3 regions of the Pseudomonas sp. WJP1 genome follow, and region 3 is predicted to be linked to each of the others. Evidence: riboswitches for the same ligand, from Rfam matches in the RefSeq annotation. Region 3 holds a riboswitch; each other region holds the start of a gene.
The links. Region 3 has a riboswitch for cobalamin ahead of OH720_RS18840 (CbtB domain-containing protein). Riboswitches for the same ligand answer to the same signal wherever they lie in the genome.

Region 1 (3,270 bases), 2.4 Mb from region 3:
ATGGATTGGACGGGAAATAAAAATGCACATAAGAGGCCGTCATCCGCCCCTCGCGATACACCGCCTCTGCCCCGCGCCCGCCGTTAGGGCTCAGACCACGCGCAATCGGCTCAAGCTCGGTAATGGTCAACGAATGATGATAGGTATGCCCACGCAGAGACCCTTCCGGCAGTTCAACCGCTTGCAAGGCCAACGCAGCAAGACGCTTCTGCATCACCGCATCACCCTTCAACAAACCCACCAGCTCTGCACGCGCCCCCTCGACATCGGTCAACGAATCGAGCAAATAAAGCATGCCGCCGCATTCGGCCAATAAGGGTTTGCCGGCGGCGTGGTGAGCGCGGATCGCGGCCAACATCGAGGTATTTTGCGACAGCGCCACATGGTGCAATTCCGGATAGCCGCCCGGCAGGTACAGGCTGTCTGCCTCCGGCAAGTCCACATCACGGATCGGCGAGAAAAACCGCAGTTCGGCGCCCATCGCCCGCAGCAAATCGAGGCTGGCGCCATAGGTAAAGGCAAACGCTTCGTCGCGGGCCACGGCAATGCGCACGCCAGCCATCAAGGGCTCGACCATCACTACATCTGGCGCGGCGAACTCCACGGCCGGCGGCAGCGCGACTTCACAACTGCTAGCCAGGGCGTCGGCCGCCGCATCGAGGCGTGCATCAAGATCGTTCAACTCACTGGCCTGCACCAGACCCAGGTGTCGACTCGGCAATTCGATGCCGGTCTCCCGGGACAAGGCGCCGTACCAGCGCAGGCCTTCGGTCAGGCTGCCTTCGAGCAGTTGCGCGTGGCGCAGGGTGCCCACGCGGTTGGCCAGCACGCCGGCAAACGGCAAGTCCGGCTGGTAGCGCGCCAGACCCAGGGCCAGTGCGCCAAAGGTCTGGGCCATGGCGGTGCCGTCGATCACAGCGAGCACCGGCACGCCGAAATGCCGCGCCAGGTCAGCGCTGGACGGCGTACCGTCGAACAACCCCATGACGCCTTCGATCAGGATCAGGTCGGCGTCGCGGGCGGCCTCCCACAACAGGCGACGACTGTCCTGCTCGCCGACCATCCACATGTCCAGCTGATACACCGGCGCTCCGCTGGCACGTTCGAGGATCATCGGATCGAGAAAGTCCGGGCCGCACTTGAACACGCGCACCTTGCGACCCTGGTTACGATGCAACCGGGCCAGCGCGGCGGTCACGGTGGTCTTGCCCTGACCGGACGCCGGCGCGGCAATCAGCACCGCCGGGCAATGTCGAGGCTGGTTCACAGCTCGACGCCTTTTTGCGCCTTGATACCGGCCTGGAAGGCGTGCTTGATCATGCCCATTTCGGTGACCGTATCGGCCAGCTCGACCATCTCCGGCTTGGCGCCGCGACCGGTGACCACCACGTGCTGCATGGGCGGGCGGGCCTGCAAGTCGCTGAGCACCTGATCGAGATCGAGGTAGCCGTGCTTGAGGGCGATGTTCAGTTCGTCCAGCACCACCAGGCCGATCGATGGGTCGCGCAGCAATTGCTGCGACACTGCCCAGGCCGCTTCGGCAGCGGCGATATCGCGCTGGCGGTCCTGGGTCTCCCAGGTGAAGCCTTCGCCCATCACATGAAAACGCACTTGCTCGGGGAAGCGTCGGAAGAACAACTCTTCGCCGGTGCTGTTGCGCCCCTTGATGAACTGCACCACGCCGCACTGCATGCCATGCCCCATGGCACGCGCAAGCATGCCGAACGCCGAGCTGCTCTTGCCCTTGCCATTGCCGGTCAGCACCAGCAGCAGGCCGCATTCGTTCGGGGAATTGGCGATGCGTTCGTCGATCACGGCCTTTTTGCGCAGCATGCGCGCTAGATGACGTTCGTCACGATCAGGGGTATCAGACATGGGGGAGCTCTCCGTTGAGGCAGGATTAACGGCGGGCAGGCACAAGAATAGACGGCAAGAAGCCTGGCATCGCCCACCGTGATGCCGCTTGGATGGATCAGGCCGGTCTCCGGGCTCATGAGCGGCGTGATGCCAGACTGCGCGCCTTCCCGCATCGATGTTCGACGCAGTGGCTTCAGACGCAGTTTTCACTCATTTACCGTTGCGGGGGCAGCGCCGGGATCGCAGGGCTTCATCGACTGAAGCGCTCACTCACCGGCTTCCCTGTTTCACTCTGTCGACCCAAGCCACAGAGCACCTGAAACAAGCGGCGAAGGTTAGAGGGTTGGGGATGGAGCGTCAATTGAAGACGCGGTGCCACAACGAATAACTGCCACCGATCAATAAAATGACGTCAATCTTGCGCCACACTGGCAGCAGTGATATCAAATAGCCACGACCTCAAAACACAATAACAAGGGTGAACCCCATGCAAGGCATGATCATCAGTAATCCGAAGCTGGAATTCCTGCGTCCGGTACTGGAACGCTGGTTCGACTGTATCGACCGCTACAACGCCGTGCGCGGCGACAGCGAGACACCCTACTGGCTCGACGAAAAAGCCAACCTGGGCCTGCTATCCGCCGCGGCATGGATGGCCGAAATGATCACGCTGCAACAATCGCCCACGCGCAAACAGACCGAAGAAGGCGAACGTAATGGCCGCGCCGATCTGTTTATCGCCACGACCGAAGCACGCGCCTGGCTGCAGACCACCCAACGCTGGCCGCGAGTCAACAGCCTGAACCTGACCCAGGCCCTGCAGGACATCACTGGCGACGCAAAGAAAATCAGCTACGCCAGCGACCTGAAAATCGGTTGCCTGTTCGTCGCACCGCACAAGAGCCAGCAAGGCGCCACCCCCGAAGAACTCCAGGACATGGTCGATGACCTGCAAAAGGAGCATTGCTGCGCCGTGGCCTGGTATTTCCCCTATGCCTATCGCAAATTGCGCAATGAAGCCGGCCACTATCACCCCGGTATTGCCGTGCTGCTCAAGGAAGCTCGCGGCTGAGGTTGAACCATCGGGCTGCCACGCTTCTCTATGATTTAAGCCACTTCATTCATAGGGAAGGTCAGCAATGCGCACGTCCCAGCTGGTTTTCGTTATCGCATTAGCGGGAGGGCTCGCCGCCTGTGGCGAAACCGCCCGCTTGCAAGTCATCGACGGCACCGGGCCGTCCCCGAAGCTCCCGGAACCGAACAAGACACTGTTCCCGACGATGAACATCGCCCCGGCCATCGGCTGGGCGGACGGCGCAAAACCCGTCGCGGCCAGCGGCACTCAGGTCGGCGCATTTGCCGAGGACCTTGATCATCCGCGCTGGCTGTACGTGCTGCCCAATGGCGACGTGC
Region 2 (3,270 bases), 1.1 Mb from region 3:
GCGAAACGTTCTTCCTGCACCGCCAGGTCACCGACCCGATGCTCATCGACAGCACCGAGCCGACGTTGTTTTTCAGCCGCACGCTCGCCCATCTCTGTGCGCCGGTGTTCGTTCTTCTCACTGGCCTGTCAGCCTTCCTGTACGGTGAAAAGCACCAGGGCAAGCCGTCGATGTTCCTGTTCAAGCGTGGCCTGTTCCTGGTTGTGCTGGAGTTCACCCTGGTGAATTTCGCCTGGACCTTCCAGTTCCCGCCCACTGTGATCTACCTGCAGGTGATCTGGGCGATTGGCGTCAGCATGATTGCCCTCGCCGTATTGGTCTGGCTGCCTCTGCCCATCCTCTGTGTCCTGGGCCTGGCCATAGTCGGCGGGCACAACCTGCTCGATCCCCTGCACTTCCTGCCCGGATCGGCGCTGCACCTGCCTTGGGCGATTTTGCATGATCGCGGCTGGATCGAATTCTGCGAGCACTTGCGTTTGCGTACCTCCTACCCCGTGCTGCCGTGGATCGGGGTCATCGCCCTGGGTTACGGCATCGGCCCCTGGTTCGCACGCTCAACCTCCGCCCCCGTGCGCCAGCGCTACCTGTTGCTGGCCGGGGCCGGCGCATTGATCGGCTTCATCGCCCTGCGCCTGGTCAACGGTTATGGCGAGGCGCAGTGGGTGGTGCATGAAAGCACCACCCACACCCTCATGAGCGTGTTCAACATCACCAAATACCCACCTTCCCTGCTGTTTTTGTGCCTGACGCTGGGTGTGGGGCTGTTGCTGCTGCTTGGCTTCGAGCGGGCCCGGCAACGCCAGTGGATCAGCATCCTGGCGGTATTTGGCGCAGCACCGATGTTCTTCTACCTGCTCCATCTGTATGTGCTGAAAATGCTGTATGTGCTGAGCGTGGCGTTGTTCGGCCTGAACCAGGGCGACTACTTCGGCTTCGACGGCATAGGGGCCGTGTGGCTGACGGCCGTGCTCCTTGCGGCAATGCTGTATCTACCGGTGCGCTGGTTCGCTGCATTGAAGGCCCGTCGTCGCGATATCGGCTGGCTCAAATACTTCTGATCAGGCGATGGGTTCGCCTCGGGCGGCATGATCGACTACCATGCCGCCGCCGGTTCCCAAATGGGAATAATAGGGAATCCGAGATGCTGCCATCGCATCAAACGGAACTGCCCCCGCAACTGTAGGTGCCGAGCCTGCTCCTGAACTGCCACTGGGATCGATTCCCGGGAAGGCTGGAGCATGCCATGACGCATCAGTCAGGAGACCTGCCGGCCGCAACAATCACTAACCGGCGGGGTGTCCGGGAAGGACATCCTTGCGCGCGCGTCACTCAAGTGACCGGCCTTGCGCTGCTTTTTCAGCAGCGCTCGATGATGTGTTTTCCAGACCTTGCACCCTCGCTGCGTGTACGGTTCAAATGGAGATTGCATCATGCTGCTGCCGCGCTTTTTCGCCCTCGTCACAGGTTTGGGTCTTTCTGCCCTCGCCTACGCCTCCCCTACCCATTACCCGCTGACGATCGAGAATTGCGGCAGCACGCTGACGTTCGCCCACGCCCCTGCGCGTGCTGTGACGATCGGCCAGGCCGGCACTGAAATGCTCTTCGCCCTGGGACTCGGTGACAAACTGGTCGGTACTTCGCTGTGGTTCAATGACGTGTTGGGCAAGTACAAGGGGCAAAACGACAGGATCGAACGCCTGGCCGATAACGAGCCGAGTTTCGAGTCGGTGATCGGCAAACGCCCGGAGCTGGTCGCCGTCGAGCTTGAGTGGATGGTCGGCCCGCAAGGTGCCGTCGCTACCCGCGAGCAGTTTCACGAACTGCAGATTCCAACCTATCTCATGCCCTCGGACTGCGAGTCCAAGGACAACCTGGTGGGCGCCGACGGCACCCGCCTGCAGCCGTTCCGCATTGACAGCCTCTACAAAAGCATCACCCAGCTGGCCGAGATTTTTGATGTGCAGGCCCGCGGGCAGCAACTGAACGCGCAACTGCAGGCCAGCCTGGCCAAATCCATTGCCGCGGTGCAGGACAAAGACCTCACGCACACCAGCGCGCTGGTCTGGTTTTCCAGTGCCAGCCTGGATATCGATCCCTACGTCGCCGGGCACAAGGGCATTCCCGACTTCATGCTGGGCACCTTGGGCGTGCGCAATGTAGTGGAGTCCGACGAAGAGTGGCCAACGGTTGGCTGGGAAACCATCGCCAAGGCCAACCCGACGTTCCTGGTCATCGCCCGCATGGATCGCCGTCGTTTCCCGGCTGACGACTATGAAAAGAAGCTGAATTTCCTGCGCAGCGATCCCGTGACCCGCAACATGGACGCCGTGAAAAACAACCGCATCATCATTCTCGACGCCATGGCCATGCAGGCCAGCGTGAGAATCTTCGACGGTCTCGAAACACTGGCAACGGCCATCAACCGCTACGACCTGCCAAAATGACCGCGACCCTGATTCGCGCTCTGCTGGCGCTGGCGATGCTGCTTGTGGTCGTGATTGCCGGTGTGGCCATCGGTGAAACGCCCATCGAACCCGGTGTGGTGTTCCAGGTGCTGGCCAACAAACTGTGGGCGGCCGGGTATGCCCTCGATCCCATCGACGAAGGCATCGTCTGGAACTACCGCCTGACTCGCGCGCTGGTGGCGGCAGCGTGCGGGGCGGGCCTGGCGACCTGCGGGGTGATCCTGCAATCGCTGCTGCGCAATCCGTTGGCCGATCCCTACCTGCTCGGTATTTCCGCGGGGGCCTCAACGGGTGCGGTGCTGGTGGCGTTGCTGGGTTTGGGGGCCGGGGCGATTTCGATGTCGGTCGGGGCCTTTGCCGGTGCCGTCGCCGCTTTCGCCGTGGTTGTGTTGCTGGGCCGTGCCAGCGGTTCGCCTGGCAGCACCAGCCAGATCATCCTGGCGGGGATCGCCGGGTCGCAGCTGTTCAATGCGCTCACCGCGTTCCTGATCACCAAGTCGGCCAGCTCCGAACAGGCGCGCGGCATCATGTTCTGGTTGCTCGGTAATCTCAGCGGCGTGCGCTGGCCCTCGGTGTGGCTGGCCGTACCGGTTGCAATAGCCGGCCTTGCGGTGTGCCTGTGGCACCGCCGTGCACTGGATGCCTTCACCTTTGGCGCCGACTCCGCGGCCTCGCTCGGCATTGCGGTACGGCCTGTGCAATTTCTGTTGATCAGCTGTGCCGCCCTGGTGACGGCGGTCATGGTGTCGATTGTCGGCTCCATCGGTTTCGTCGGGCTGGTCATTCCCCACGCCGCCAGGCTGTT
Region 3 (3,270 bases):
CGGTCATCGAAGGTTCCTGTTGAAAATGGGGGCTGGGCAAGGCTTCAGATGAAGATTGCTCATGATCGAATGCGCGGATTATCGGGGATTTTACGCGGCGCCGGCCAAGGCGAGGGTGGCCTGGGCATATTTTTGTCGGCGAATCAGCAATTTTGCCGGCGACTGGGCCAACTGTTCTGCCAGGGCCAGGGCGGCACTTTCCGCCACGCCGTAACAGCCGGTACGCTCGAACGCGATCTGCGAATGGTGGCTGAGGTGCGGTTGATAAGCTGCTAATTGTTCACTGCTGAAGTACCGCATCTCTAACCCAAGCTGTTCGGCCAGTTCGTTCAGGGCCGGTTCGTCGCGTTTCAAATCGATACTGGCCAGGGCCTTGATCCGATGCAGTTCGATCCGGTGCGCCTGCAGTGCCTGGTCGAGCAGTGCCCGCAACGTGCTGACGGGGCAGCCGCGCTGGCAGCCCAGGCCGACCACCAGGGTCGGCGCTGTGCTGAGGTCAGTCATGCGTGGTATTGGCCATCGCTTTTGCGGCGGAACAACCAGGCGCTGATCAGGCCCAGGGCCAGCCAGAACGCCACGTTGGTCAGCTGCGAAGCAATCTTGAACTGAGTTTCCAGTGCCTCTGGAGCGAGCATCGAGTGCACGTCCGGTTGCGGTGCGCCAATCACATGAGGCACGGCGAGAATCGCTACGCCAAGGACTTTCATCAGCCAATGGCGGCTGAACACGATCAGGGCGATACCGACAGCGGTGGAGGCGGCGGTGCCGATCCACCAGAGCTGGCGTTGCGCCAGATCGGCAGCCGCGGTGCCCGGCAACTCAGGGGGCAGGCCAAGAGTCGGCGCCAGCACGAAAGTCGCGTAGCCAGCCAGGCCCCAGAGCAGGCCCTGGGACGTCTTGGTCGGCGCGCGCAGGGTGTAGAGGCCGGCGAGCATCAGGGCGAAGCCGACTGCCACTACGAGGTTGCCGCCAGTGGTCGACAGCACGCGCTGCCAGCCGTCTTCCGGCTCCCAGGCTTCGCCGTCGTGGGTGTGGGCCGCGACGCCCGCGGCGTGTTCGTGGACTTCAACCGCCGCAGGTTCGGATTTTTCGTAGGTTTCGGCCTGCAAAATCAGCGGAGAAACCCAGAAGCTTTGCAGCAGGGTCAGCAGCAGGGCGGCCAGCAGCCCCGTGAACCCCGCGGTTTGCGCAATACGCTTGATCATGTCGGCAGGTCTCAATGGCACGGGAACGCGGAACTGTGGCGCGTATCGTGAGCCGCGTTGTGAACGGCTTCGATGTGCGAGAAACCGGCGAAGTACACCAGGCACGCGCCGAGGATCGACGCGCAAACGGCGGCGGTCAGGCGTTGCGACAGGGTAGTGGTGGTGCTGGCGGTATTGCTGTGGCCGGTGCTGCTGATGATCGACATGGCGCTTCCCTCTGTTCTGTCAGCGGGGAATAAGAGCGCAAGCAGAGCCCCGCACGACCGAGCGCGCAGAAGTCCGAACAGCGCCCGCCCACCGCGGGTTTGTTGATTGAAGTGATCGTATTGTTCACTTTGTGTTGCGGGCCGGTCTCCGGGCTCACGAGGGGCGCAGGTGTTAGCCTGAACCTGCAAGCGTCACCTTCCCATGCCGCAGTGGCACAGTGGATCTGACGCTTCGCTCGCTTACCGTTGCGGGGGCAGCACCGGACTGACATGGCCTGAAGTAAAGCACATGATTCACCGGTTTCCCGTTTCACCCTGTGAAGGGCACCCGTAACAAGATGCGTAGGAGAGCATGGGCGGGGGTGGGGCGTCAATTGGCAAGGGTTCTCAACTCGGGACCGAGTCGCTCCATTCGCGAGCAAGCCCGCTCCCACATTGGAATGCGGTCACCTGTGGGAGCGGGCTTGCTCGCGAAGGGCGCACCGCAGGAATCATGTGAACATTGACCCGCCCCGATACCATGCGTAGCCTTGCGCTTTCGAGGTTCTTCGGCGTTTGTCGAAGCTAAGAAGGGAACGCGGTCAATGCCGCGGCTGCCCCCGCAACTGTGAACGGTTCAGTTTCTGCCATGCCACTGCATGCGCCAGCCATGGCGCGCGCGGGAAGGCGCAGCAACCGCCAGTCCAATGACTGGCCAGCCGTCAGCCAGGAGACCTGCCTCGATACAGATTCTCACTACAACCGGGCGGGGTGATCCGGTGGCGAACGCATCCGGCGCGCTTGTGCGTTGCCGGTTCTCGTCCCGTATGCCCGCCACCTTGCCAAAGGGCATCCGATGAAAACACTGGCCAAACTCCCCGTCACCATCGTCACCGGCTTCCTCGGCTCGGGCAAAACCACCTTGCTGCGGCACATGCTCGACAACGCCCAGGGCCGCCGCATCGCGGTGATCGTCAACGAGTTCGGCGAGCTGGGCATTGACGGCGAAATCCTCAAGCAGTGCTCCATCGGTTGCACCGAAGAAGAAGCCAATGGCCGCGTCTACGAACTGGCCAACGGCTGCCTGTGCTGCACCGTACAGGAAGAGTTCTTCCCGGTGATGCGCGAACTGGTGGCCCGTCGCGGCGATCTCGACCACATCCTGATCGAAACGTCTGGACTGGCCCTGCCGAAACCCCTGGTCCAGGCCTTCCAGTGGCCGGAAATCCGCAGTGCCTGCACCGTTGATGCGGTGATCACCGTGGTCGACAGCCCGGCAGTGGCGGCTGGCACCTTCGCCGCGTTCCCGGATCAAGTCGACGCCCAGCGTAAACTCGACCCGAACCTGGATCACGAATCGCCACTGCACGAGCTGTTCGCCGATCAACTGGCCAGCGCCGACCTGGTGATCCTCAACAAGGCCGACCTGATCAGCCCCGAAGACCTGGCCCGCGTGCGCCTGGAAGTCGCCGAAGAACTGCCGCCAGCGGTGAAAGTCATCGAAGCCAGTAGCGGTCGCCTGCCGCTGGACGTGCTGATCGGCCTCGGCGCCGGTTCCGAAGAACACATCGACAGCCGCCACAGCCATCACGACCACCACCATGAAGGCGAAGACGATCACGACCACGATGCTTTCGATTCGATCTCCATCGAACTGCCGGCATCCGACGAAAGCCTGCTGATGGATGCGCTGACCCAACTGGTGGTGCAGCACGGCATCCTGCGCGTCAAAGGCTTTGCCGCGGTTCCGAACAAACCGATGCGCCTGCTAATTCAGGGCGTGGGCACCCGTTTCGACAAGCATTTCGACCGCCAGTGGGGCGCTGAAGAAGCGCGCACCACCCGCCTGGTATTGATCGGCCAGGCACTGGACGCCGCAA

Region 1: another riboswitch for cobalamin. It lies ahead of cobO (cob(I)yrinic acid a,c-diamide adenosyltransferase); the one in region 3 lies ahead of OH720_RS18840 (CbtB domain-containing protein).
Region 2: another riboswitch for cobalamin. It lies ahead of OH720_RS14075 (ABC transporter substrate-binding protein); the one in region 3 lies ahead of OH720_RS18840 (CbtB domain-containing protein).

Annotation. Positions count from the first base shown of each region.
Region 1 is NZ_CP110128.1:1,837,844-1,841,113, reverse strand. Features, by position in the region: gene OH720_RS08415 (cobyrinate a,c-diamide synthase) at 1-1,267, opposite strand, end outside; gene cobO (cob(I)yrinic acid a,c-diamide adenosyltransferase) at 1,264-1,875, opposite strand; cobalamin riboswitch at 1,959-2,192, opposite strand; gene OH720_RS08405 (hypothetical protein) at 2,345-2,929, shown strand; gene OH720_RS08400 (PQQ-dependent sugar dehydrogenase) at 2,997-3,270, shown strand, end outside.
Region 2 is NZ_CP110128.1:3,099,297-3,102,566, reverse strand. Features, by position in the region: gene OH720_RS14080 (DUF1624 domain-containing protein) at 1-1,058, shown strand, start outside; cobalamin riboswitch at 1,092-1,286, shown strand; gene OH720_RS14075 (ABC transporter substrate-binding protein) at 1,431-2,444, shown strand; gene OH720_RS14070 (FecCD family ABC transporter permease) at 2,453-3,270, shown strand, end outside.
Region 3 is NZ_CP110128.1:4,206,006-4,209,275, reverse strand. Features, by position in the region: gene cobM (precorrin-4 C(11)-methyltransferase) at 1-7, opposite strand, end outside; gene OH720_RS18850 (cobalamin biosynthesis protein) at 91-504, opposite strand; gene OH720_RS18845 (CbtA family protein) at 501-1,205, opposite strand; gene OH720_RS18840 (CbtB domain-containing protein) at 1,217-1,411, opposite strand; cobalamin riboswitch at 1,534-1,758, opposite strand; cobalamin riboswitch at 1,936-2,147, shown strand; gene cobW (cobalamin biosynthesis protein CobW) at 2,247-3,270, shown strand, end outside.